DNA from 2 places in the Shinella sp. S4-D37 genome. Region 2 is predicted to be linked to the other one. Evidence: predicted binding sites of a transcription regulator. Region 2 holds the regulator's gene; the other holds the start of a gene.

Region 1 (11,347 bases), 520 kb from region 2:
CCTCGGCATGGAAGTTCATCGTCGTGTAGGGATTGTCGAAGTCGCCCTCGATGCCGAGGCGCTTGAACTCGTCGGCCTGGATCTTGATCCAGCCGGCCGCGAAGTCGCGGCATTCCCGGCGGAATTCGTTGACCGGGACCTCGTCCTTGTTCTTGCCCTTCTCGCGGTACTTCTCCTCGATCTTCCATTCGATCGGCAGGCCGTGGCAGTCCCAGCCGGGCACATAGTTGGAATCGTAGCCGCGCATCTGGAACGAGCGGGTGATGACGTCCTTCAGGATCTTGTTCAGCGCGTGGCCGATATGGATGTTGCCGTTGGCATAGGGCGGGCCGTCGTGCAGCACGAACTTTTCGCGGCCCGCGGCGGAGGCGCGCAGCTTCTTGTAAAGGCCCATCTTCTGCCAGCGGGCCACCGTTTCCGGCTCCTTCGTCGGCAGGCCGGCGCGCATCGGGAAATCCGTCTGCGGCAGGTAGAGGGTGGACGAGTAATCGACTTTTTCGGGCGTATCGGTCATGGGTAGGGTTATCGTCTTTTTCGCGCGGAATGGTGTCAGGCACTGACGGCGGGGGCGCCTTGGGAAACGCCCGAAATCCCGGACCTTCCGGCCTCGCTCAGAGCGCGCGGAAGGCCGGGCCAGTAATTCGCAGAGCGATGGTCGGCCGGTGGAGCATCATGCGCGCGGTCTTACGGCGTTTTCGTTCGTTTGAAAAGACATAACCAGCGGCAAAGCCGTCGCTGGCTATCGACAAATCGCAAACCCCTCCACCGTCATGGTCGGGCCTGACCCGACCATGACGGTGGAGAGTGGGGCGAGGTTTGACGACATATTGCCGGCTACTACCGACGACTTACCGGCGACAAGGCCGCCGTTCGCGCTCAGAAACAGAGCCGCCGGTCGATGTCCCCGAGCGGCGAAACGCCGGACAGCAGCGCCCGCGCCTCCTCCTCGTCGCGCTTCATCTGCACGACCAGCGCATCGAGGCCGTCGAATTTCAGTTCGTCGCGCAGGTGCCCGAAGAAGGAGACGGCGGAGATTTCGCCGTAGAGATCGCCGGAGAAGTCGAAGAGGAAGGTTTCGAGCAGCGGGGCGCCGTTCGAGGTGACGGTCGGGCGGCGGCCGTAGCTGGCGACGCCGTCGTGCAGGCTGCCGTCGGGGCGGCGGAAGCGCACGGTGTAGATGCCGCTGCGCAATTCCACCTCCCGCGGAAGCTGCATGTTGGCGGTCGGATAGCCGAGCGTGCGGCCGAGCTTCTGGCCGTCGATGACCTCGGCTTCCACCGTGTAGCGGTAGCCGAGCTGGCCGGCGGCCTCGGCCACCGCGCCCTCGCCGAGCAGCTTGCGGATGAAGCTGGAGGAGATGACCGAGGCGTTCTCGTCGCGGAAGGCATCGACCAGCGTCACGCCGAAGCCGTTGCCCTCGCCGGCGGCCATCAGGAAGGCCGGGCCGCCTTCCCTGCCCTTGCCGAAATGGAAATCGAAGCCGGTGACGACTTCGGAGGCGTGCAGCCAGTCCATCAGCACGGCGCCGATGAAATCGTGCGCCGACATTTCGGAGAAGGAGCGGTCGAACGGATATTCGATGACGGCGGAAAAGCCCATGCCTTCCAGGATGCGCGCCTTGAGCGGCGCCGGCGTCAGGCGGAAGACCGGGCTTTCCGGGCGGAAGACGGTCCGCGGATGCGGCTCGAAGGTCAGCACCAGCGCGGGGATGCCGCGGGCCTCCGCGATCTCCAGCGCGCGTTGCAGAACCGCCTGGTGGCCACGGTGCACGCCGTCGAAATTGCCGATGGCGATGACGCCGCCGCGCAGGTGCTCCGGCAGCGCCTCCCTCGTCTCGTTCCTGTGAAACACCGTCATGACGCCCTTCCCCGTCACTGCAGCCGCGGCATCCACCATTTCGGGTGGGCGCCCTCATCCTTCAGGAAGGCCTCCAGCTTCGCCTCGTCGGTGCGGCCGGCCTCGACATAGTGCTGCGCGTGGATGCCGCCCGAAATATAGAGCACGTCGAGGCCGAAGGCTTCGGCGCCGCGCACGTCGGTCGGCATGCCGTCGCCGACGGCGATCACCCGCGAAAGGTCGAAATCGCCGTGAACCTCGCGCGCCTCGGCGATGGATTTCTCGTAGATCGGCCGATGCGGCTTGCCGGCGATCCGGCTCGTGCCGCCCAGGTCCTCGTAAAGCCTGGCGATCTCGCCAGCGCAGGGAATGAGGCGGTGGCCGCGCTCGACAACGAGGTCCGGGTTGGCGCAGATGAAGGGGAGCTTCCGCGCCGCAAGCGCCGTCAGTTCGGCGCGATAATCCTCGACGGTTTCCGTCTCGTCGCTGCGCAGGCCCGCGCAGACGACGATGGCCGCCTCGTCGAGGCCGACCGGCTCGACGTCGAGGCCGTCGAGCAGCGGCAGGTCCTTTTCCGCACCGATGAAATAGATCTTCTTCGGCCCCTCGGCGATCAGCGCGCGGGTGACGTCGCCGGAGGTGACGATGCGGTCATAGGCATCGTCGGTGACGCCGAGGCCGCGGATCTGCACTTTCACGCCCGGATGCGGACGCGGGGAATTGGTGATCAGCACGACCGCAAGGCCGGCGGCGCGGGCCGCGGCGAGCGCTTCGGATGCATAGGAAAAAGCTTCGACGCCATTGTGCAGGACGCCCCAGACGTCACAGAGGACCACGTCATAGTGCTGCGTGATGTCGCGGAAGGATTGGATGCGGTGAGCCATCAGGGATTCCCGTTTGAGGTCGAGCCCGGCTGACATTGCAAAGCGAGGCCAAGAAAACAAGCCTCTTCCCACAATTTTGCCCCATGCACCGGCAAAGGGATGAAAATTCATCGCCTCGTCTTGATGGCGTGCGATGGCGCTCCCATCTGGCGACTGCGGTAACCATTCGGGGCGAAATATTTTGGAGGCGCCGTTCTTGACTCCAAACCCACCACCGCCTATCTCGGCATCGCTAGCACTCATGACAAAGGAGTGCTAACATCAATCCAACGGATCCACATCGTGATCCGCAATGTCATTCGATCGAGGGATAAGACAATGGCAAGCACCACCTTCCGCCCGCTTCACGATCGCGTCGTCGTTCGTCGCGTCGAGTCCGAAGCCAAGACCAAGGGCGGCATCATCATTCCGGATACCGCCAAGGAAAAGCCGCAGGAAGGCGAAATCGTCGCCGTCGGTTCCGGCACCCGTGACGAATCCGGCAAGGTCACGCCGCTGGACGTCAAGGCCGGCGACCGCGTCCTGTTCGGCAAGTGGTCGGGCACCGAAGTCAAGCTCGACGGCGAAGACCTTCTGATCATGAAGGAAGCCGACATCATGGGCGTCATCGGCTGATTTCTCGCCGATAACCCTTTCCCAATTCAGCTGACACCTCTTCAGGAGTTCTCACAATGGCAGCCAAAGAAGTCAAATTCGGCCGCACCGCGCGCGAAAAGATGCTGCGTGGCGTCGACGTCCTCGCAGACGCAGTCAAGGTAACGCTCGGCCCGAAGGGTCGCAACGTCGTTATCGACAAGTCCTTCGGCGCTCCGCGCATCACCAAGGACGGCGTTTCCGTCGCCAAGGAAATCGAACTGGAAGACAAGTTCGAGAACATGGGCGCCCAGCTCGTCCGTGAAGTCGCTTCCAAGACCAACGACATCGCCGGCGACGGCACCACGACCGCAACCGTTCTTGCCCAGGCCATCGTTCGCGAAGGCAACAAGGCCGTTGCCGCCGGCATGAACCCGATGGACCTGAAGCGCGGCATCGACCTCGCCGTTGCCGAAGTCGTCAAGGATCTCCAGGCCAAGGCCAAGAAGATCAACACGTCGGAAGAAGTCGCCCAGGTCGGCACGATCTCCGCAAACGGCGACAAGCAGGTCGGTCTCGACATTGCCGAAGCCATGCAGAAGGTCGGCAACGAAGGCGTCATCACGGTTGAAGAAGCCAAGACCGCCGAAACCGAACTCGAAGTCGTCGAAGGCATGCAGTTCGACCGCGGCTACCTGTCGCCCTACTTCGTGACCAACCCGGAAAAGATGGTCGCCGACCTCGAAGACGCTTACGTGCTGCTGCACGAGAAGAAGCTCTCGAACCTCCAGGCGATGCTCCCGGTTCTCGAAGCCGTCGTCCAGACCGGCAAGCCGCTGGTCATCATCGCTGAAGACGTCGAAGGCGAAGCGCTTGCGACCCTCGTCGTCAACAAGCTGCGTGGCGGCCTCAAGATCGCTGCCGTCAAGGCTCCGGGCTTCGGCGACCGCCGCAAGGCCATGCTCGAAGACCTCGCCATCCTGACGGGCGGCACGGTCATCTCCGAAGACCTCGGCATCAAGCTCGAAAACGTCACGCTCGACATGCTCGGCCGTGCGAAGAAGGTCTCGATCACCAAGGAAAACACGACGATCGTCGACGGTGCCGGCCAGAAGGCCGAGATCGAAGGCCGCGTCGCGCAGATCAAGGCCCAGATCGAGGAAACCACCTCCGACTACGACCGCGAGAAGCTGCAGGAACGTCTTGCCAAGCTCGCCGGCGGCGTTGCCGTCATCCGCGTCGGCGGCTCGACGGAAGTCGAAGTCAAGGAAAAGAAGGACCGCATCGACGACGCCCTCAACGCGACGCGCGCTGCCGTTCAGGAAGGCATCGTACCGGGCGGCGGCGTTGCCCTGCTGCGTTCCTCCGTCAAGATCACCTCCAAGGGTGAAAACGACGACCAGGAAGCCGGCATCAACATCGTTCGCAAGGCTCTGCAGTCCCTCGTTCGCCAGATCGCGGAAAACGCAGGCGACGAAGCTTCGATCGTCGTCGGCAAGATCCTCGACAAGAACGAAGACAACTACGGCTACAACGCCCAGACCGGCGAATACGGCGACCTGATCGCACTCGGCATCGTCGACCCGGTCAAGGTCGTCCGCACGGCTCTGCAGAACGCCGCTTCGGTTGCCTCGCTGCTGATCACGACGGAAGCCATGATCGCCGAACTGCCGAAGAAGGATGCACCGGGCGGCATGCCTGGCGGCATGGGCGGAATGGGCGGCATGGACATGATGTAAGACCTTCGGGTCCTTACATCTGAGCCATCCGGTTCAGTTCGGAAGGGGCGGTCTTCGGACCGCCCCTTTTGCGTTCCGGCGGCGGCGGACCTGTATCGTTACCGCGAAAAGAATTTTTTCATTTATGCAATAATTATCAAAAAGCCGTTGATGGCATCAAAAAACCAACTATAAAGACGCTCCAAGTGAACTTTAAAGATTCACGAGGGGGTCAGGCGCTGGAACTGGGCGGATTTACAGCCGATTTTTCGTACAGCCGGATATCTCCAAGCATTCCAGAGAAACCGCCGGTAGATCTCAAGGAAGGTCAGCGGCGGTCTTCACGCGTACGTCCGATCCGATAGCAACGCCGGAGCCGGACGCAGTTCAGTACATGAGAAAGTGGTTCGGCGGGCTTCGAGGGTTGCCAGCCGGGACTGCTTTTTAGCATGTCCTGCGCCGTCATGGGCGGGACATGTCGGCCAAATTCGAGCAACTGCCTGAGGTCGTAGGTGTTCAAGATAATCAAGACTGATCTCTCGTCGCCCTTTCTGCCGGGCTCGATGGGATTCGACGAGACGGACAACGAACTGCTCACGCAATATTGCGTGACGGAGCGCTGGACCGGCGATCTCTCCAACGGCCTCTTCACGCTGGGCGACAAGGCGGCGCTGGCGCACGGCCTGCCGCAGCGCGCCTGCGGCCTTCTGAACCTCATCCGCTGCTACGAGCCGCTCGACCGCGCGCGCGTGCTGGAGCTCTTCGAGCAGGCCGCGGCCTCCTCCTCGTCCTTCTGCTTCTCCACGACCATCCACCTCGACGGCGCGCCGCGCCAGCCGGTGTTCTGCGTCGGGGAATCGACGGGCCTTGAGGAGAAGTACGCCGGCTCCATCATCGGCGTCTTCATCTTCCCCCGCTTCCAGATCGACCTCGCCGGGCGGCGCTTCAAGCGGCAGTAGGGCGGCTTATGCCGCCTCGCTCGTCTCCGAACCCGGGCGGATGTTCTCCACCGGCATCGGGCGGCCGAGGAAATAGCCCTGGGCCTCGTCGCAACCCTCGTCGAGCAGGATATCGAGCTGGCTGCGGGTTTCCACGCCTTCCGCCAGCACCGGCACGCGCAGCGTCTGGCCGAGCGCCAGGATGGCGCGGATGATGGCCTTCGCCTCGGGGCTCGCCTCCACCTCGCTCATGAAGCTGCGGTCGAGCTTGATCTTGTCGAAGGGGAAGGCGCGCAGGGTTTCGAGCGACGAATAGCCCGTGCCGAAATCGTCGATGGCGATGGTGACGCCGAAGGCCTTGATGCGGCGGAGCGTCTGGAGGGCGCGCTCCTTGTCGCCGATGATGGTCGATTCGGTGATTTCCAGCTCCAGCCGGTGCGGGCTGAGGCCCGTATCCAGGAGCACCCGGTGCACGAGGTCGGCGACGTCGGCATTGCCGAGCTGCACCGGCGACAGGTTGACGGCGATCTTGTGCTCGTTGTTCCAGGTGGCGGCCTCGCGGCAGGCTTCGCGCAGCACCCATTCGCCGATCGGCAGGATGGCGCCGCACTCTTCCGCGATCGGGATGAAGTCGCTCGGCGGAATGGTGCCGCGCACGGGATGGTGCCAGCGCAGCAGCACTTCATAGCCGATCGTGTCGCCGGAATTGACCGCCTTCTGCACCTGGTAATGCAATTGCAGTTCGTTGCGCTCGACCGCCTGCCACAGGTCGTTGGCGATGAGGCGGCGGCTGCGGGCGGCCTCGTCCATCGAGACCTCGTAGAAGCAGACCCGCTCCGTCAGCGCCTCCTTGGCGCGGTACATGGCAAGGTCGGCATTGTTGAGGAGGGCTTCGAGATTGTCGGCATCCTGCGGATAGATCGCGACGCCCAGGCTCGCGCCCGGCTTGATATCGTAGCCGTCGATACGGATCTCCTCGTGCAGGCCGGCTTCCAGCCGCTGGATGAAGTCGTGCAGGTCGCCGACATCCTCGAAGCGCTTGGCGGCCGCGAACTCGTCGCCGCCGAAGCGGGCCACCGTCTCGTCCGCCTGAAGGCAGGCCTGCATGCGCTTCGCCAGGGTCGTCAGCACCTCGTCGCCCGCCGCATGGCCGCGCGTGTCGTTGATTTCCTTGAACTTGTCGAGGTCGATGCCGATCGCCGCGACCTTGCTGCCGAACCGGCGCGCCGAATCCAGGTCGGTCTCGAGGCGGTTGTTGAAGCTCGCGCGGTTCGGCAGGCCCGTCAGGCTGTCGTGGCGGGCGAGGAAGGAAATCTGCTCCTCCGAGCGCAGGCGCTCGGAAATGTCCTCGTAGGTGGCGACCCAGGCGCCGTCCGGCAGCGTGCGGTAGCGCAATTGCACCGAGATGCCGTTCGACAGCTTCTCGACGATCACGCCGCCGTCATTGGCCAGGATGGCGGCGCGGCGGCGGGCATACATGTCGCGCGCCCGCGGCTTCCAGACCTCCGGATCGACGAAGACGTCGGCGACGCCCTGGTCGACGATCTCGCGCAGCGTCATGCCGGGGCGGATGCGGCCTTCCGGGAAGCCGAAGAGCTCGCTGTAGCGCTTGTTGGCGAGCAAGAGGCGCTCGTCCTTGTCGAACAGGCAGAGGCCCTGCGACATGTTCTCCAGCGCGAGATCGAGGTTCTTCGTCACCTCGGCGAGGCGGTCGGCATCCGTCTTTTCCTTCGTCACGTCCTTGGTGATCTTGGCAAAGCCGACCAGCATTCCGCTCGTGTCGTAGATGGCATCCAGCACCACATTGGCCCAGAAGCGCGAGCCGTCCTTGCGGTAGCGCCAGCCCTCGGTCTCGAACTTGCCCTCCTGCCGGGCCGTGGCCAGCGCTCGTTCCGGCAGGCCGGTCGCCCGGTCCTCCTCGCCGTAGAAGCTGGAGAAATGCCGGCCGACGATCTCGTGCGCCTTATAGCCCTTGTTGCGCTCGGCGCCCTCGTTCCAGTTGGCGACACGGCCGTCCGGGTCGAGCATGTAGATGGCGTAATCCTTGACGCCCTGCACCAGCATGGCGAACTGGCGCATGCTCTCGCTGGCGGCAAGCTCGGCCTGCCGGGCGAAGACGGCGGCCGTCAGCCCCGTGAAGAGCAGCGAGAAGGCGACGACGGCGATCAGCGGCGCCATCAGGCCCACCGACAGGATCGTGTCGCCGCTCACCGGAACCGGGCCGGGCGTGACCGTCACCGCGGCCATGCCCGTGAAATGCAGCGCGACGACGCCGAGCGCCATCAGCAGCGTGGCGAGCGCCCGGTCACGCACCCGCGCCGGCGGACGCTTGCAGAAGACCAGCGACAGCGCCCCGAAGAGGCCGGCGCTGACGACCGATGCCGCCACATAGGCGATATCCCAATGGAGGGTTCCCGGCACCTCAAGCGCCGCCATGCCGAGATAGTGCATGGCGGTGATGCCGGCACCGAGCAGCAGGCCGCCCGCGATGGCGGCGCGTCTCCCGGCAATGTAGGTGGCGACCGCAAGGCCGATCGAGGTAACGACGATGGCGACGCCGAGCGAAATCAGCGTCAGTTCCATGTCGAAGCCCATGACGACGCCGGGATCGTAGGCCAGCATGGCGATGAAATGCGTCGCCCATATGCCGAAGCCGCTCGACGTGCCGGCCGCCCCCAGCCAGAGATTGCGCGCCATGCCGCCGGCAGCTTGCGCCCTCTGCGTCAGCGTGACCGCGACATAGCAGGACAGGAAGCAGATGAGGGCCGCGAGCAGGACAAGACGAAGGTCGTGCTCGACGGTCAGGCAGGTCAGGATGCGGAGCATGAAGGATCACCGGAATGGGCTGCGAAGTGCCCCCACTCAGCCGGAGAACTCTAAAGAATGCCTAAATTTAGAGACGGCTAAACCGGAAGGGCGGCCGGGGCATGGGTTCATGCTTAACAGAAGTCAAAACGACTCAACCTCGACGACCAATGGCAAAAGCTCGCTCAACCTTCGCGCATGGCCGGTTTCAGAGCGTCAGGGCCTTGAGGTCGGTCGCCGGATCCTCCAGTGCGGCGCGCGCGGGCGTGCGGCCCATCTCGATCAGCTTCTTGCCAACCACATAGGACTTGGCATCGTTGACCGCATCGACGGCGATCAGCCTGCCGCCCCGGAAATACCACACGGAGACGCTGCCTTCGCGCGGGCCTGGGCGAACGAAGGTGTCGTCGAAGCCCATGCAGAAGCCGGCGATCTGCAGCTTGACGTCGTACTGGTCGGACCAGAACCAGGGTTTTGGCACATAGGCCGCATCGCCGCCGGCGATGACGGCGGCGGCGGCCTCGGCCTGGTCGACGGCGTTCTGTACCGATTCGAGCCGCACACGGCTGCCCTCGAAGGGCAGGACGGCGCAGTCGCCCATGGCGAAAATGGCCGGATCGGAGGTGCGGGCATGGCTGTCGACGACGATGCCATTCGCGACCTCCAGCCCGGCATCGCGCGCAAGCTGGTCATTCGCCGCGACGCCGATGCCGGCGATCACCACGTCGACGGGCAGCACGAAGCCGTCGGAGAGTTCCGCGCCGGTGACGCGGCCGTTCTCGCCGATGAGGCGCACGAGGCCGGTCTTCTCGCGCACGTCGACGCCGCGCGCCGTGTGGATGGCCTTGAGGATCGTGGCGGTTGCCGGCGAGGCGACGCGGGCGAGGATGCGGTCGGCCATCTCGATGACCGTGACATGCAGCCCCCTGCCCCGCGCGACCGCCGCCGCCTCCAGGCCGATATAGCCGCCGCCGACGACGAGCGCCCGGCGCCCCTCCTGCATTTCCTGGCCGAGGCGATCGGCATCGCGGTAGTCGCGCACGGTGAAGACGCCGTCGAGATCGCCGCCGATCTCGGCCGGCAGGCGGCGCGGCGTAGCGCCGGTGGCAAGCGCCAGCACGCCGTAATGCAGCGTCGCGCCATCGCTGAGCGCCACCGTCTTCGCGGCGCGGTCGATGGCAGTGGCCTCGGTCGCAAGGCGGATCTCGACATTGTTGTCCGCATACCAGGTCTCCGGGCGGAACATCAGCCGGGAAAGATCGGCCTCGCCGAGCAGATATTTCTTGGAGAGCGGCGGGCGCTGGTAGGGATGGCTCGCCTCGGCGGCGACGATGGTGATCGGCCGCTCGTCCTTCAGCGCGCGCAATTTGGCAACCAGGGCAAAGGCCGCCTGACCGCCGCCCGCAACAACCAGTCTTCCCGTCACGATGCTTCCACCCCGTCCTTGTTTCCCGAGAGGTAGCGCGCCGCAACCGGCGGCGTCAACTCATCGCCGCGCCGCCGGATTCTTCGTTTGCGTCAGGACTAGGCGGGGATTTCGAGGCCCTTTAGCGCGGCCGGGCGCGCAAGGCAGCGTTCCAGCCAGGCCATCACGGCCGGGAAGCCCGCATAGTCCAGCGCCTCGCGCCCGCCGTAGAAGACATCCGCGCCGCGGATCCACGGGAAAGTCGTGATATCGGCAATGGTGTATTCGTCGCCCATGATCCAGCGGCGGTCCTTCAGCCGGTCTTCCAGGATCGAGAGCAGGCGTTTCGCCTCGTCGCGGTAGCGCTCGGCGGGATAGGGATTGTTGGCGACCTTGTCGGCGGCGAATTTGTGGAAATGGCCGAACTGGCCGAACATCGGCCCGATGCCGCTCATCTGGAACATGACCCAGGCGAGCGTCTCGTAGCGCCCGGCGGCATCGGCCGGAATCAGCCTGCCGGTCTTTTCGGCGAGGTAGACGAGGATCGCGCCCGATTCGAAGAGGCCGATCGGCTTGCCGCCGGGGCCGTCCGGATCGATGATCGCCGGAATGCGGCCGTTCGGATTCAGCGAGACGAATTCCGGCGACTTGACGCCCTCGGGGCCGAACTCGATCCGGTGCGCCTCATAGGGCAGGCCGAGTTCCTCCAGCGCGATCGATACCTTCACGCCGTTCGGCGTCGGCAGCGAATAGAGCTGGATGATGCCGGGGTTCTTTGCGGGCCATTTCTGGGTGATGGGGAAGGACGACAGGTCTGCCATGGGGACTCCTTGCGGGTGGGTCCTCATAGATAGGACGGATCGCCGGGCAATGTCAGGGCGGCGCGGGAATTTTCCGGTGAGGGGCGACGCGCATCAGAGCGCGCCGCGCACCCGCGAAACGATCTCCGCCACGACCGCATCGCCCTCGTGCTCCTTCTTGCGGGCACGCACGAGGCAGGCCTCGGACTTCAGGATCACGCCATCGGAGAGGATCTTCAGGTGGTTCGCCGTCAGCGTCGAGCCGGTCGAGGTGATGTCGACGATGATATCGGCCGAGCCGGAGGCCGGCGCGCCCTCGGTCGCCCCGAGGCTCTCGACGATACGGTAGAGCTGGATGCCGTGGTTGCCGGAGAAGAACTGCTGCGTG
Region 2 (11,347 bases):
GATCAGCTTGCCGGCCTTGTGCAGGCCGTAGAAGGGCGTGCCCTCCTCGATGGTGAGCTGGTAGAGCGAGAGATGGTCGACGGCGTAGGAGACGGCTTCCTTCAGCTCGCGATCCCATTCCGCCACCGTCTGGTTCGGGCGGGCATAGATGAGGTCGAAGGACATGCGGGGGAAGATGTCGCGCGCCAGCCGGATCGCCTTCAGCGCATCGGCGACGTCATGCAGCCGGCCGAGGAACTTCAGGTCCCTGTCGTTCAGCGCCTGCACGCCGAGCGAGACGCGGTTGACCCCGGCGGCGCGATAGCCGCGGAACCGCTCGGCCTCGACGCTGGAGGGATTGGCCTCCAGGGTGATCTCTATGCCGTCGGGCACATGCCAGTGGCGCGCGATGCCGTTGAGGATCGCGTCCACCGTCTCAGGCGCCATCAGCGAGGGCGTGCCGCCGCCCATGAAGATGCTGGTGACGGTGCGCGAGCCGGTGAGGCGACGCATGGTCGCCATTTCCTTGAGAAACGCCTGCACGAAGCGCGGCTGGTCGACCGGCTGGTGGCGCACATGGCTGTTGAAGTCGCAATAGGGGCATTTGGCGGCACAGAAGGGCCAGTGCACGTAGACGCCGAAGCCAGGCTCGGGCATATCCGCTCCCGGGCTTTGCCGGATGTCGAGGGGCACCGCCGTCATCCCGCCTCAGGCCGTCAGGCAGGTTTCGACGAAGCGCTTGAAGGCGCGGGCGCGGTGCGACAGGGCGGCCGCGTCGCCCGGCCTCCAGCCGTGCTTTTCCTCTGCGCTCATCTCGCCGAAGGTCGTCGCGTAGCCTTCCGGCTGGAAGACCGGATCGTAGCCGAACCCTTGCGTGCCGCGCGGCGGCCAGACGACATGGCCTTCCACCTCGCCACGGAAGAGTTCGGTATGGCCGTCCGGCCAGGCAAGGCAGAGCACGGAGACGAAGCGCGCGGTGCGGTCCCTCGCCTCGGCGGCGCCCCTGTCGGCGAGCGCCTTTTCCACCTTCTCCATGGCCATCACGAAATCGCGCGTGCCGTCTTCCCTTTCCGCCCAGTTTGCCGTGTAGACGCCCGGCGCGCCGTCGAGCGCATCGATGACGAGGCCGGAATCGTCCGAAAGGGCGGGAAGGCCGGAGGCTCTGGCCGAGGCGAGCGCCTTGATCGTCGCGTTCTCCTCGAAGGTCGTGCCCGTCTCGTCCGGCTCCTCGAACTTCAGTTCGGCTGCGGATTTGGCGGAAAAGCCGAAGGGGCCGATCAGGTCCTCGATCTCGCGGATCTTCCCGGCATTGTGGCTGGCGACGACGATCGTCTTGGTGTCGAGCTTGCGCATAAGGATCCTAAGCGATGTTCCAGAGACCGGGCTCGGCACATTCGAGGCTGTTGCCGGCGGGGTCGCGGAAGTAGATGGAGCGGGCGCCGTTCGCCCAACAGAAATCCGCTTCGATGGTGATGCCGGCTTCTACGAGCTTTTCCACCCAGAAATCAAGGTCCGCGCGAGGAACGCGGAAACAGGCATGCCCGGGCCCCCTTGTGCCGTGCACCGGCACCCGAAAGGCCTGGGGCGGTGGCGGTACGACGGTCTCGGCCGGATTGAAGATCAGGAGCACGCCGGCGCCGCAGCGGAAGAAGACGTGGCGGTTGGCCTGCCGCGTGATCCTTTCCAGCCCCAGCAGGCCGCCGTAGAAGGCGTCCGCCGCGTCGAGGTCGTCCGCATAGAGCGCGGTTTCGAGGATCCCTTCGATCGCGGCGGCCATGGCAAGTCCTGTCTCAGGCGATCGCCTGCTTCTGCATGCCGACCAGATCGGCAATGCCGTTGCGGGCCAGCGCCATCAGGCCGGAGAATTCCTCCTCCGTGAACGGCTTGCCCTCGGCCGTGCCCTGGATCTCGACGATCCCGCCCGAGCCGGTCATGACGAAGTTGGCGTCGGTCTCGGCGGCGGAATCTTCGAGATAGTCGAGGTCGATGACCGACTGGGCGGCGAAGATGCCGCAGGAGATCGCGGCCACATGGTCCTTCAGGACCTTCTCGACCTTGATCATGTTGCGGGCTTCCATCCACTTCAGGCAGTCGTGGAGTGCGATCCAGGCGCCGGTGATCGAGGCCGTGCGCGTGCCGCCGTCGGCCTGGATGACGTCGCAGTCGACGGTGATCTGGCGCTCGCCGAGCGCTTCGAGATCGACGACGGCGCGCAGCGAGCGGCCGATCAGGCGCTGGATCTCCTGCGTGCGGCCGCCCTGCTTGCCGGCGGCCGCTTCGCGCCGCATGCGGTCGCCGGTGGCGCGGGGCAGCATGCCGTATTCCGCAGTCACCCAGCCCTTGCCGCTGTTGCGCAGCCACGGCGGCGTCTTGTCTTCAAGGCTGGCGGTGACGAGCACATGCGTGTCGCCGAACTTGACGAGACAGGAGCCTTCGGCATGCTTGGAAATGTTGCGCTCGAAGGAAACCTTGCGCATCTGGTCGGTTTTTCTGCCGGACGGCCGCATCGCGAACTCCTGTCTGAATGATCTGGGAAGCTGCTTTAGACCAGATCGCCGGGCGAGGGAATGGCGACAGGCGCGGCGTTTGCGTTTTGACGCCGTGCGGCGGAAAACCGCGGCGGGAAAATCCGTTTTGCGCTGCCCTTCGAAATCACTATATTCCGTCGGATAACAGGGTGCGCAGCGGAAAGATGGTTTTGACGAGATCTCCGGGTCCTGACAGTCAGGCGGCGCTCGACGAGCGTTCGGGCGAAATCTTCCGCCGTATCGTCGAGAGCTATCTGGAAAGCGGCGAGCCCCTCGGCTCGCGCAACCTGTCGCGCATCCTGCCCATGTCGCTCTCGCCGGCCTCCGTGCGCAACGTGATGAGCGACCTGGAGGAACTCGGCCTCATTTATTCGCCGCATATCAGCGCCGGCCGTCTTCCAACGCAGCTCGGCCTGCGCTTCTTCGTCGATGCCTTCATGCAGGTGGGCAACATCTCGCCGGAGGATCGCGCCTCGATCGAGCGGCATGTGCGCCCGCACGGCCAGAAGCATTCGGCCGTCGAGACCATGATGAACGAGGCGAGCCAGGCGCTGTCCGGCATGTCGCGCGGCGCCGGCCTCGTCATCACCTCGAAGAACGACGCCGTCCTGAAACATGTCGAGTTCATCCGGCTGGAGCCGACCAAGGCGCTGGTCGTGCTGGTCGGCGATCACGACCAGGTGGAGAACCGCATCATCGAGCTGCCGGCGGGCGTCACGAGCTCGCAGCTCACCGAGGCCGCCAATTTCCTCAACGCGCACCTTGCCGGCAACACGCTGCTGGAGGCGCGCGCCCAGCTGGAGCGGCTGCGCGGCGAGATCAGCAGCGAACTCGACAAGCTGTCGCAGGATCTCGTCGAACGCGGGCTGATGGTCTGGTCCGGTGGCTTCGACGAAGGCAAGCCGACGCGGCTCATCGTGCGCGGCCGGGCGAACCTCCTGGAAGGCCTTGCGGGCGCGGAGGATGTCGATCGCCTGCGTATGCTCTTCGACGACCTGGAGCGCAAGGACAGTTTGATCGAGCTCCTGAACCTCGCCGAGACGGGGCCGGGCGTGCGCATCTTCATCGGCTCGGAGAACAAGCTCTTCTCGCTGTCCGGCTCCTCGCTCATCGTCGCGCCCTATCGCGACGGCGACGACAAGATCGTCGGCGCCGTCGGCGTCATCGGGCCGACGCGGCTCAACTATTCCCGGATCGTGCCCATGGTGGACTACACGGCCCAGCTGATCTCGCGGCTTTCGCGCTGAAGGCCCGCAATCCGGGCATCGGCCCTTGATTTTTCGGGATCAAAGCTCGATATCGGGCCAAACCCCTTGGAAGATGCAATTCGGAGTACGTCATGACCGACGAGAACAAGAAACATGGACCTGACGAAGCGGTCGAGAGCACCATCGCCGCCGACACGTTCGCGCCGGAGGAGGCGGACGCCCCGGCAGAGCCGGATCCGGTCGATATGCTGCGGGCGGAAAATGCCGATCTCAGGGACAAGTACCTGCGTCTCGCCGCCGAGATGGACAATCTGCGCCGGCGCACCGAGCGCGACGTGAAGGACGCCAAGTCCTATTCGGTCGCCGGTTTCGCGCGTGACATGCTGGCCGTGTCCGACAACCTGCGCCGGGCCCTGGATGCCATTCCGGCCGAAGCGCAGGCCGCGGGAGACCCTGGGCTGAAGGCGCTGGCAGAGGGCGTGGAGATGACCGAGCGCTCCATGCTCGCCGCTCTCGAGCGCCATGGCGTGCGCAAGCTCGAGCCGGTCGGCGAGAAGTTCGACCCGAACTTTCACCAGGCCATGTTCGAAGTGCCGAACCCCGAGGTCGCCAGCAACACGGTTGTGCAGGTCGTGCAGGCCGGCTACGTCATCGGCGAGCGCGTGCTGCGCCCGGCCATGGTCGGCGTTTCCAAGGGCGGCCCGAAGCAGCCCGCCGGCGAGGCGAACGCCGCGCAGGCCTGATCCCGCGACAGGACAAAGAAAAACCGGCGGTCGCAAGAACCGCCGGTTTTTTAATGCGCATTGCGCAAATGCTCCAGATTTTTGTTTTTACCGCATTCTCCGACGCCGAAGCGACTTCGCTTCGGCTGGAAATGCTCTAGGCCGCGTTCGACGCCTGTTCCTCGCTGAGGCAGGCGTAGATGGCGCTCTCGCTGTCGGAGGCGCGCAGTTTTGCGACCATTGCGGGGTCGCGCAGCACGCGGGCGATGCGCGACAAGGCCTTGAGGTGATCCGCACCGGCACCTTCCGGGGCCAGAAGCAGGAAGACGAGGTCGACCGGCTGGTCGTCCAACGCCTCGAAGTCCACGGGGGTTTCGAGCCTCGCGAAGAGGCCGGTGATCTGCGAAAGCTCCTTCAGCTTGCCGTGCGGGATGGCGATGCCATTGCCCACGCCGGTCGAACCGAGCCGCTCGCGCTGAAGGATGACGTCAAAAATCTCGCGTTCCGGAAGCCCGGTGATCTTTGCCGCTTTCGTCGCCAGTTCCTGAAGCAATTGCTTCTTGGAATTGGCCTTCATCGCCGGAATAATCGCACTCTGCTGCAGCAAACCTGCCAATGCCATGCTTTTGTCCTCGTGCGCTGGGTGAAGGTTTGAAGAGGCGTGGCGCCCGTCCCGGCGCCACGCTCCCGTCACTCAGCCTTTGATATTGGCCGGGTCGATCCAGCCAATATTGCCGTCGTTGCGTCGGTAGACGATATTGAGCTGCTCCGACCCGGCGCTGCGGAAGAGAAGAACCGGCTCGTCCGTCAGGTCGAGCGCCATGACGGCGCTGGCGACGGACATGGTCCTGAGTTTCTTCGTGCTTTCCGCAACGATGGTCGGCGCGTAGTCCTCGGGAAGCTCGTCGTCTTCGTCGGGGACCGAATCCATCACCGTGTATGCCACTTCTGCAAAGGCATCATGACCGTTGCCGTTGTGGTGATCCTTGAGCTTGCGCTTGTACCGACGCAGGCGCTTCTCGATCCGTTCGGAGGCCGATTGGAAGGCCGCCAGGGGATCGTTCGCTTCGCCGTTCGCCTGCAAGGCCATGCCGGTATCGAGGTGCACCTTGCAATCGGCGCTGTACCGCGACCCCGCTTTTTCCACGGTAACCTGGCTCGAATATCCTCCGTCGAAATATTTGGTTACGGCCTCTCCGACCTGCTCTTCAATGCGCTGACGGAAAGTTTCACCGATTTCCATATGTTTACCGGATACACGCACACTCATGGAGGTTTCCTCTCTTTCGTGATTTGCGTGCAACAGTCTATTCCAACCTTACCCACGTTCCAAGCGTTTCACGCATGCGCTGTTTATTGCGTCGCACGCTCCAGAAAAGCGGGGATATGTCTGGAATTCCGGCCTGCCTTCCCTTCGGAAGTGGGCCGCGCATTAGCCCGTCCCGTCAGCGAAGTCAATTCCCGGGTTCACGCATTCTTAACGTCCGTCACGGGCAAACGCCGGTTCTCCCGGCTTTGTTTCATGAAGCGGCGGCTTTTGCGAGCGCCCGCTTTTCCCGCCGCCGCTGCACGGAGGAGGGGATGTTCATCGCCTCGCGGTATTTCGCCACGGTGCGCCGGGCAAGGTCGACGCCCCCTTCGCGCAGGGCCGCGACGATATCGTCGTCCGAGAGCACGGCCTCGGGGGATTCCTGGGCGATCATCGCACGGATGCGGTGGCGCACGCTTTCGGCCGAATGGGAATCGCCGCCCTCCGCCGAGCCGATCGACACGGTGAAGAAATATTTCAGCTCGAACAGGCCGCGCGGCGTCAGCATGTACTTGTTCGAGGTGACGCGGCTCACCGTCGATTCGTGCATCTTGATCGCCTCGGCGATCGTCTTCAGGTTCAAGGGGCGCAGGTGATCGACGCCGTGCACCAGGAAGGCATCCTGCTGGCGCACGATCTCGCTCGCCACCTTCATGATGGTGCGGGCGCGCTGGTCGAGGCTGCGCGTCAGCCAGTTGGCCGTCTGCAGGCATCCGTTGAGGAAGCCGTAATCGGCGCTGTCGCGGCTGGTGCGGCTGGAGACGGAGACGTAGTAGTCGCGATTGACGAGGACGCGCGGCAAGGTGTCCGCGTTGAGCTCGACATGCCAGGTGCCGTCCGCGGCGGCGCGCACGACGATATCCGGCACCACGGCCTCCGCGGCGCTCGTCTCGTAGCGCGTGCCGGGCTTCGGGTCGAGCTTGCGGATCTCCGCGAGCATGTCGATGAGGTCTTCCTCGCCGACGCCGCACAGCTTCTTCAGCGTGGTGAAATCGCGCCGGGCGAGCAGTTCGAGATTGTCGACGAGCACCGCCATGGCCGGGTCGAGCCGGTCCTTCGCCTTCAACTGGATAGCAAGGCATTCGCTGAGCGAGCGGGCGAAGACGCCTGTCGGATCGAGCTCCTGCAGGCGGTAGAGCACGCGGTCGACCTCGGCGACCGGCTTGGCGAGGCGCAGCGCCGTCTCGGCCGTGCTGCCCTGCAGATAGCCGGCCTCGTCGAGCTGGTCGACGAGGTGCAGGGCGACCAGCCGGTCGACCGGATCGGGAAGGAGGAACGGGATCTGCTCGTTCAGCACGTCGCGTAGCGTCTTGCGGCTCGCCACGAAGTCGTCGAGATCGTAGCCGTCGCTGTCCTGGCCGCCGCCGGGCATGGATTTCCACTGGCCGAGGAGTTCAGGCGCGTCGGCCGCCCGCGGGCCGGCATCGTCGGGAAAGACGTTGTCGAGGCCGCCGTCGAGCGTTTCGGGCGCGCTGCCGGCGCTGCCGCCGGTGGCGTTGTCGTAGAGATCGGGCTGGAAACCGTCCTCGCCGCCGCCTTCGGCCGGGTCGCGCTCTTCGTTCGGCAGGGCATGGTCCTCGCCGCCCCGCTCAACCTCCCGCGGGCCTTCATCGCCGGAGGCGACCTCCAGCAGCGGATTCTTCTCGACTTCCTGCGCGATGAACTGGTTGAGTTCGACATGCGTCATCTGCAGGAGCTGGATGGACTGCATGAGCTGGGGTGTCATCACCAGCGACTGGTTCTGGCGCAGGAAAAGGCTGGCTGCAAGTGCCATGCGGACGCTCTACTCCCCGGGAAAGCGGCCCCCGTCCGGCGGGACGGGGCGGCGAAATCCAACTGGCCCAAAAATTGCTTTTTTGATGGGTTTGGTCAAGCGCGAGCGGCGAACTTGGTGAAGATAGCGGCGATCGGGCAGGGGGGCTTGGGTCAGAGGCTGAAATTATCGCCAAGATAGAGGCGGCGCACATCCGGATTGGCGACGATGTCGTTCGCCCGGCCATGGGTCAGCACTTCGCCGGCATGGATGATATAGGCCCGGTCGATGAGGCCGAGCGTCTCGCGCACATTGTGGTCGGTGATGAGGACGCCGATGCCGCGCGAGGTGAGATGGCGCACCAGCGCCTGGATGTCGGCGACGGAGATCGGATCGACGCCGGCGAACGGCTCGTCGAGCAGCATGAAGGTCGGATCGGTCGCAAGCGCCCGGGCGATCTCGAGCCGCCGCCGCTCGCCGCCCGACAGCGCGATGGCCGGCGATTTGCGAAGATGCGAGATGGAGAATTCGGCGAGCAGGCTGTCGAGCTTCTGCTCGCGACGCGCCTTGTCCTTGTCGTGCACTTCGAGCACGGCGCGGATGTTCTCCTCCACCGTCAGGCCGCGGAAGATCGAGGCTTCCTGCGGCAGGTAGCCGACGCCGAGGCGGGCGCGGCGATACATCGGCATGGTGGTGACGTCGTTGCCGTTGATCTCGATGGAGCCCACATCGACCGGCACGAGGCCGGTGATCATGTAGAAACATGTGGTCTTACCCGCGCCGTTCGGGCCGAGCAGGCCGACGGCCTCGCCGCGGCGCACGACCAGCGACACGCCATTGACGACGCAGCGGTCGCGGTAGCTCTTGGTCAGCCCGCGGGCAATGAGGGTCCCGTCGTAGCGCGAAAGATCGGCGCTGCGCTGGGGCTCCGGCGCGGCCTTCCTCGGGCGGCGCGTCAGGCGGGAGAACAAAGAAGAGGACACGGGTTCGGCGCTATATCAGTTCGTGGTCTTGCGGGACTTGGGGTCGAGCTGGATCATGACCCGGCCGCCGCAGGCGTCGAGCTTGGCCTCGCCCGTGCGCATGGCCACGGTGAGCTGGCAGCCGACGAAGACGTTCTTGCCTTCCGACAGCACGACCTTCTCGCCCTTCAGGAGCAGCGTCTCGTTGACGAGGTTGAACGTGCCGGTGTCGGCCGTCGCTTCCTGTGTGCCGGACTTCAGATAGACCTTTTCCGAGACGTCGATCTTCTCGATATCCGCATCGCCGCTTGCCACCGAGCCGCCGCCGCCGGCGGCATAGTAGACGACCATCTTGCCCGCCTGCAACGTCGTCGTCCCCTGCACGACCTTCACATTGCCGGAAAACTCGGCCTTGTTCTCCTGGTCGCGGATCTCGAGCTTGTCGCTCTGGATCTGGATCGGCTTGTCGTTCGAAAGCTGCATGCCCTTCATGCGGCTCGACGTCTGCTGGGCGCCCGCGGGAACCGAGACCAGCGCGAGGCCTGCGGCAAGAACGGAGATGCTGGCGGCCCGGAGCGGGGCGGAGAGAGTGGCGAACATGGCGCTCTTACTTTTCTCGGTTGCGGATGGCGGCGGGGTCGACGTCGACGACGACCTTGCCTTCGAAAACGACGATCCGGCCTTTATCCGTCATTCTCAGCGACTGCGCAACAATGGATGCTTCGCGCGAGCGGATGGAAACCGGCTCCTGCGTCGACATGTTGCCGCCGTCGATATCGAGATGGGCGGAGCGAAAGGCGGCTTCGAGGCCGGTGCTGAGGCTGATGGTGAAGGGGGCGACCATGTCGAGCAGGTTCCTGCCGCGGTCGTAGACGCCGGTGGTGGCGGCGACCTCGGCGATCGTGCTCTCGTTGACCGGCACCTTCGCCTTGATGTTTTCGAGCGTCAGCACGTCGGGCTGCTTCATGTCCTGCAGCGCGCGCTCGGCCTTCATGGAATAGCTGACGCCGTCCTTGTTGCGCCCGGAGATCGCCGGATTGCGCATGACGATCTTGCCGTCCTCGATGGTGGCGCTTTCGACCTGGAGATTGGACGGGACGTAGGTGCGCACGATCGACACGACGGCGAAGACGGCGCCGATGAGGATGGCGGCGACCGGCAGGGCGATCTTCAGGACGCGCACGCGCGCAGAGTGCCGCGTCGCCAGGCGGTAAGCCGCGGCGGAAGCGCCTATGCCCTGTGCACCCGACGGTGCTTCTGTCACGGTGTCCAGCATTGTGCCTGCAAGATAGAGTGCCGGTATGGCCTTCGCTGCGAAACGAGGGGCCATCTCGATAACGGGCCCCATATGGCGATTATTCCTCAACAAACAATGTCTGCCCAGGAAAGTTCAGCGACGAATTGCCATTTGCGTCTGGAATGCCATATCGATAGGGCCTTCGGCAAGCCACCCCGTGACCGGGTGGCCACCAGAGTTAGGGACAGGGAATGGATCACTCCGCCATCGCCGACCGCCGGCAGCTCCGCCGCAAGCTTACCTTCTGGCGCATCCTCGCCATCGGGATCGCGCTTCTCGCCGTCTTCGCCGCGACCGCCTGGCGCTGGCCCGGCAGCGGCGCGCGCGACCATATCGCGCGCGTCAGCATCAGCGGCATCATCCAGGACGACGCCGAACTCCTGGAACGTCTCGACCGCATCGCGCGCAACGACCGGGCCCAGGCGCTGGTGGTGACGATCTCCTCGCCCGGCGGCACCACCTATGGCGGCGAGGTGCTCTTCAAGGCGCTGCGCAAGGTGGCGGAGAAGAAGCCGGTCGTCTCGGACGTGCGCACGCTCGCCGCCTCGGCCGGCTACATGATCGCGACGGCCGGCGACACGATCGTCGCGGGCGAAAGCTCGATCACCGGCTCCATCGGCGTGCTCTTCCAGTACCCGCAGATGAAGGAGCTGATGGACAAGATCGGCGTCTCGCTGGAGGAGATCAAGTCCGCGCCGCTGAAGGCCGAGCCCTCGCCCTTCCATCCGGCGAGCGAGGAGGCCAAGACGATGATCCGCGCCATGGTGATGGACAGCTACGACTGGTTCGTCGACCTCGTCGTCGAGCGCCGCAAGCTGCCGCGCGCCGAGGTGCTGCGCCTTGCCGACGGCAGCATCTTCACCGGCCGCCAGGCGCTTGCCGCCAAGCTGGTCGACCGGCTCGGCGGCCCCGAGGAGATCCGCGCCTATCTCGACGAGCGCAAGGTGTCGGCCGACCTTCCCTTCGTCGACTACCGGCCGACGAACCGCTCCGGCTTCTCCTTCATGGGCGTCGGCATGCGCGAATTGGCTCGCTCCATCCTCGGCCTGCCCGTCGACCTTCAACCGACGATCGAAAAGCTGACCGGCGAAAAGTTGTTTCTTGACGGTCTGGTCTCGGTTTGGCAGGTTGATCGCGATTGAAAGACAAGATTTTTGAGGGGGATACAGTGATCAAATCGGAACTGGTTCAGATTGTCGCCGCGCGCAATCCCCACCTTTATCACCGCGACGTCGAGAATATCGTCAACGCGGTGCTCGATGAGATCACCGACGCGCTGGCCGGCGGAAACCGGGTGGAGTTGCGCGGCTTCGGTGCCTTCTCCGTCAAGAACCGCCCCTCCCGCTCGGGACGCAACCCGCGCACGGGTGACGCGGTCTTCGTCGAGGAGAAGTGGGTTCCCTTCTTCAAGACCGGCAAGGAGCTGCGCGAGCGGCTGAACCCCGGCCAGGCCGACCAGGACGACTGAAACGCGGGCGCCCGACCGGCGCCTTGCGCCAGAAAGGCGACGCCATGATCAAGAGAATAGTCAACATCCTCGTGCTCATCCCGGTCGGCATCGTGCTGATCGTGCTGTCGGTGGCGAACCG

The links. The regulator HrcA, encoded in region 2, represses chaperone genes, less so after heat shock. The targets are predictions, from matches to a motif close to GTTAGCACTCNCNNNNNGNGAGTGCTAAC.
Region 1: a site for HrcA is predicted at 2,952-2,980, ahead of groES (co-chaperone GroES). Genes of this name have one in related genera too.

The regions. Positions count from the first base shown of each region.
Region 1 is NZ_JBFNXL010000005.1:2,868,552-2,879,898, forward strand. It holds gene ileS (isoleucine--tRNA ligase) at 1-514, opposite strand, end outside; gene AB3G45_RS21555 (bifunctional riboflavin kinase/FAD synthetase) at 877-1,857, opposite strand; gene AB3G45_RS21560 (TIGR01459 family HAD-type hydrolase) at 1,872-2,720, opposite strand; gene groES (co-chaperone GroES) at 3,039-3,335, shown strand; gene groL (chaperonin GroEL) at 3,392-5,032, shown strand; gene AB3G45_RS21575 (hypothetical protein) at 5,524-5,970, shown strand; gene AB3G45_RS21580 (EAL domain-containing protein) at 5,977-8,775, opposite strand; gene AB3G45_RS21585 (NAD(P)/FAD-dependent oxidoreductase) at 8,963-10,180, opposite strand; gene AB3G45_RS21590 (glutathione S-transferase C-terminal domain-containing protein) at 10,279-10,980, opposite strand; gene hisG (ATP phosphoribosyltransferase) at 11,074-11,347, opposite strand, start outside.
Region 2 is NZ_JBFNXL010000005.1:3,388,673-3,400,019, reverse strand. It holds gene hemW (radical SAM family heme chaperone HemW) at 1-636, opposite strand, end outside; gene rdgB (RdgB/HAM1 family non-canonical purine NTP pyrophosphatase) at 688-1,332, opposite strand; gene AB3G45_RS24150 (VOC family protein) at 1,340-1,756, opposite strand; gene rph (ribonuclease PH) at 1,770-2,486, opposite strand; gene hrcA (heat-inducible transcriptional repressor HrcA) at 2,678-3,754, shown strand; gene grpE (nucleotide exchange factor GrpE) at 3,847-4,458, shown strand; gene ptsN (PTS IIA-like nitrogen regulatory protein PtsN) at 4,595-5,059, opposite strand; gene raiA (ribosome-associated translation inhibitor RaiA) at 5,132-5,707, opposite strand; gene rpoN (RNA polymerase factor sigma-54) at 5,958-7,520, opposite strand; gene lptB (LPS export ABC transporter ATP-binding protein) at 7,673-8,458, opposite strand; gene AB3G45_RS24110 (LptA/OstA family protein) at 8,498-9,061, opposite strand; gene lptC (LPS export ABC transporter periplasmic protein LptC) at 9,069-9,737, opposite strand; gene sppA (signal peptide peptidase SppA) at 9,950-10,900, shown strand; gene AB3G45_RS24095 (integration host factor subunit beta) at 10,909-11,226, shown strand; gene AB3G45_RS24090 (DUF1049 domain-containing protein) at 11,271-11,347, shown strand, end outside.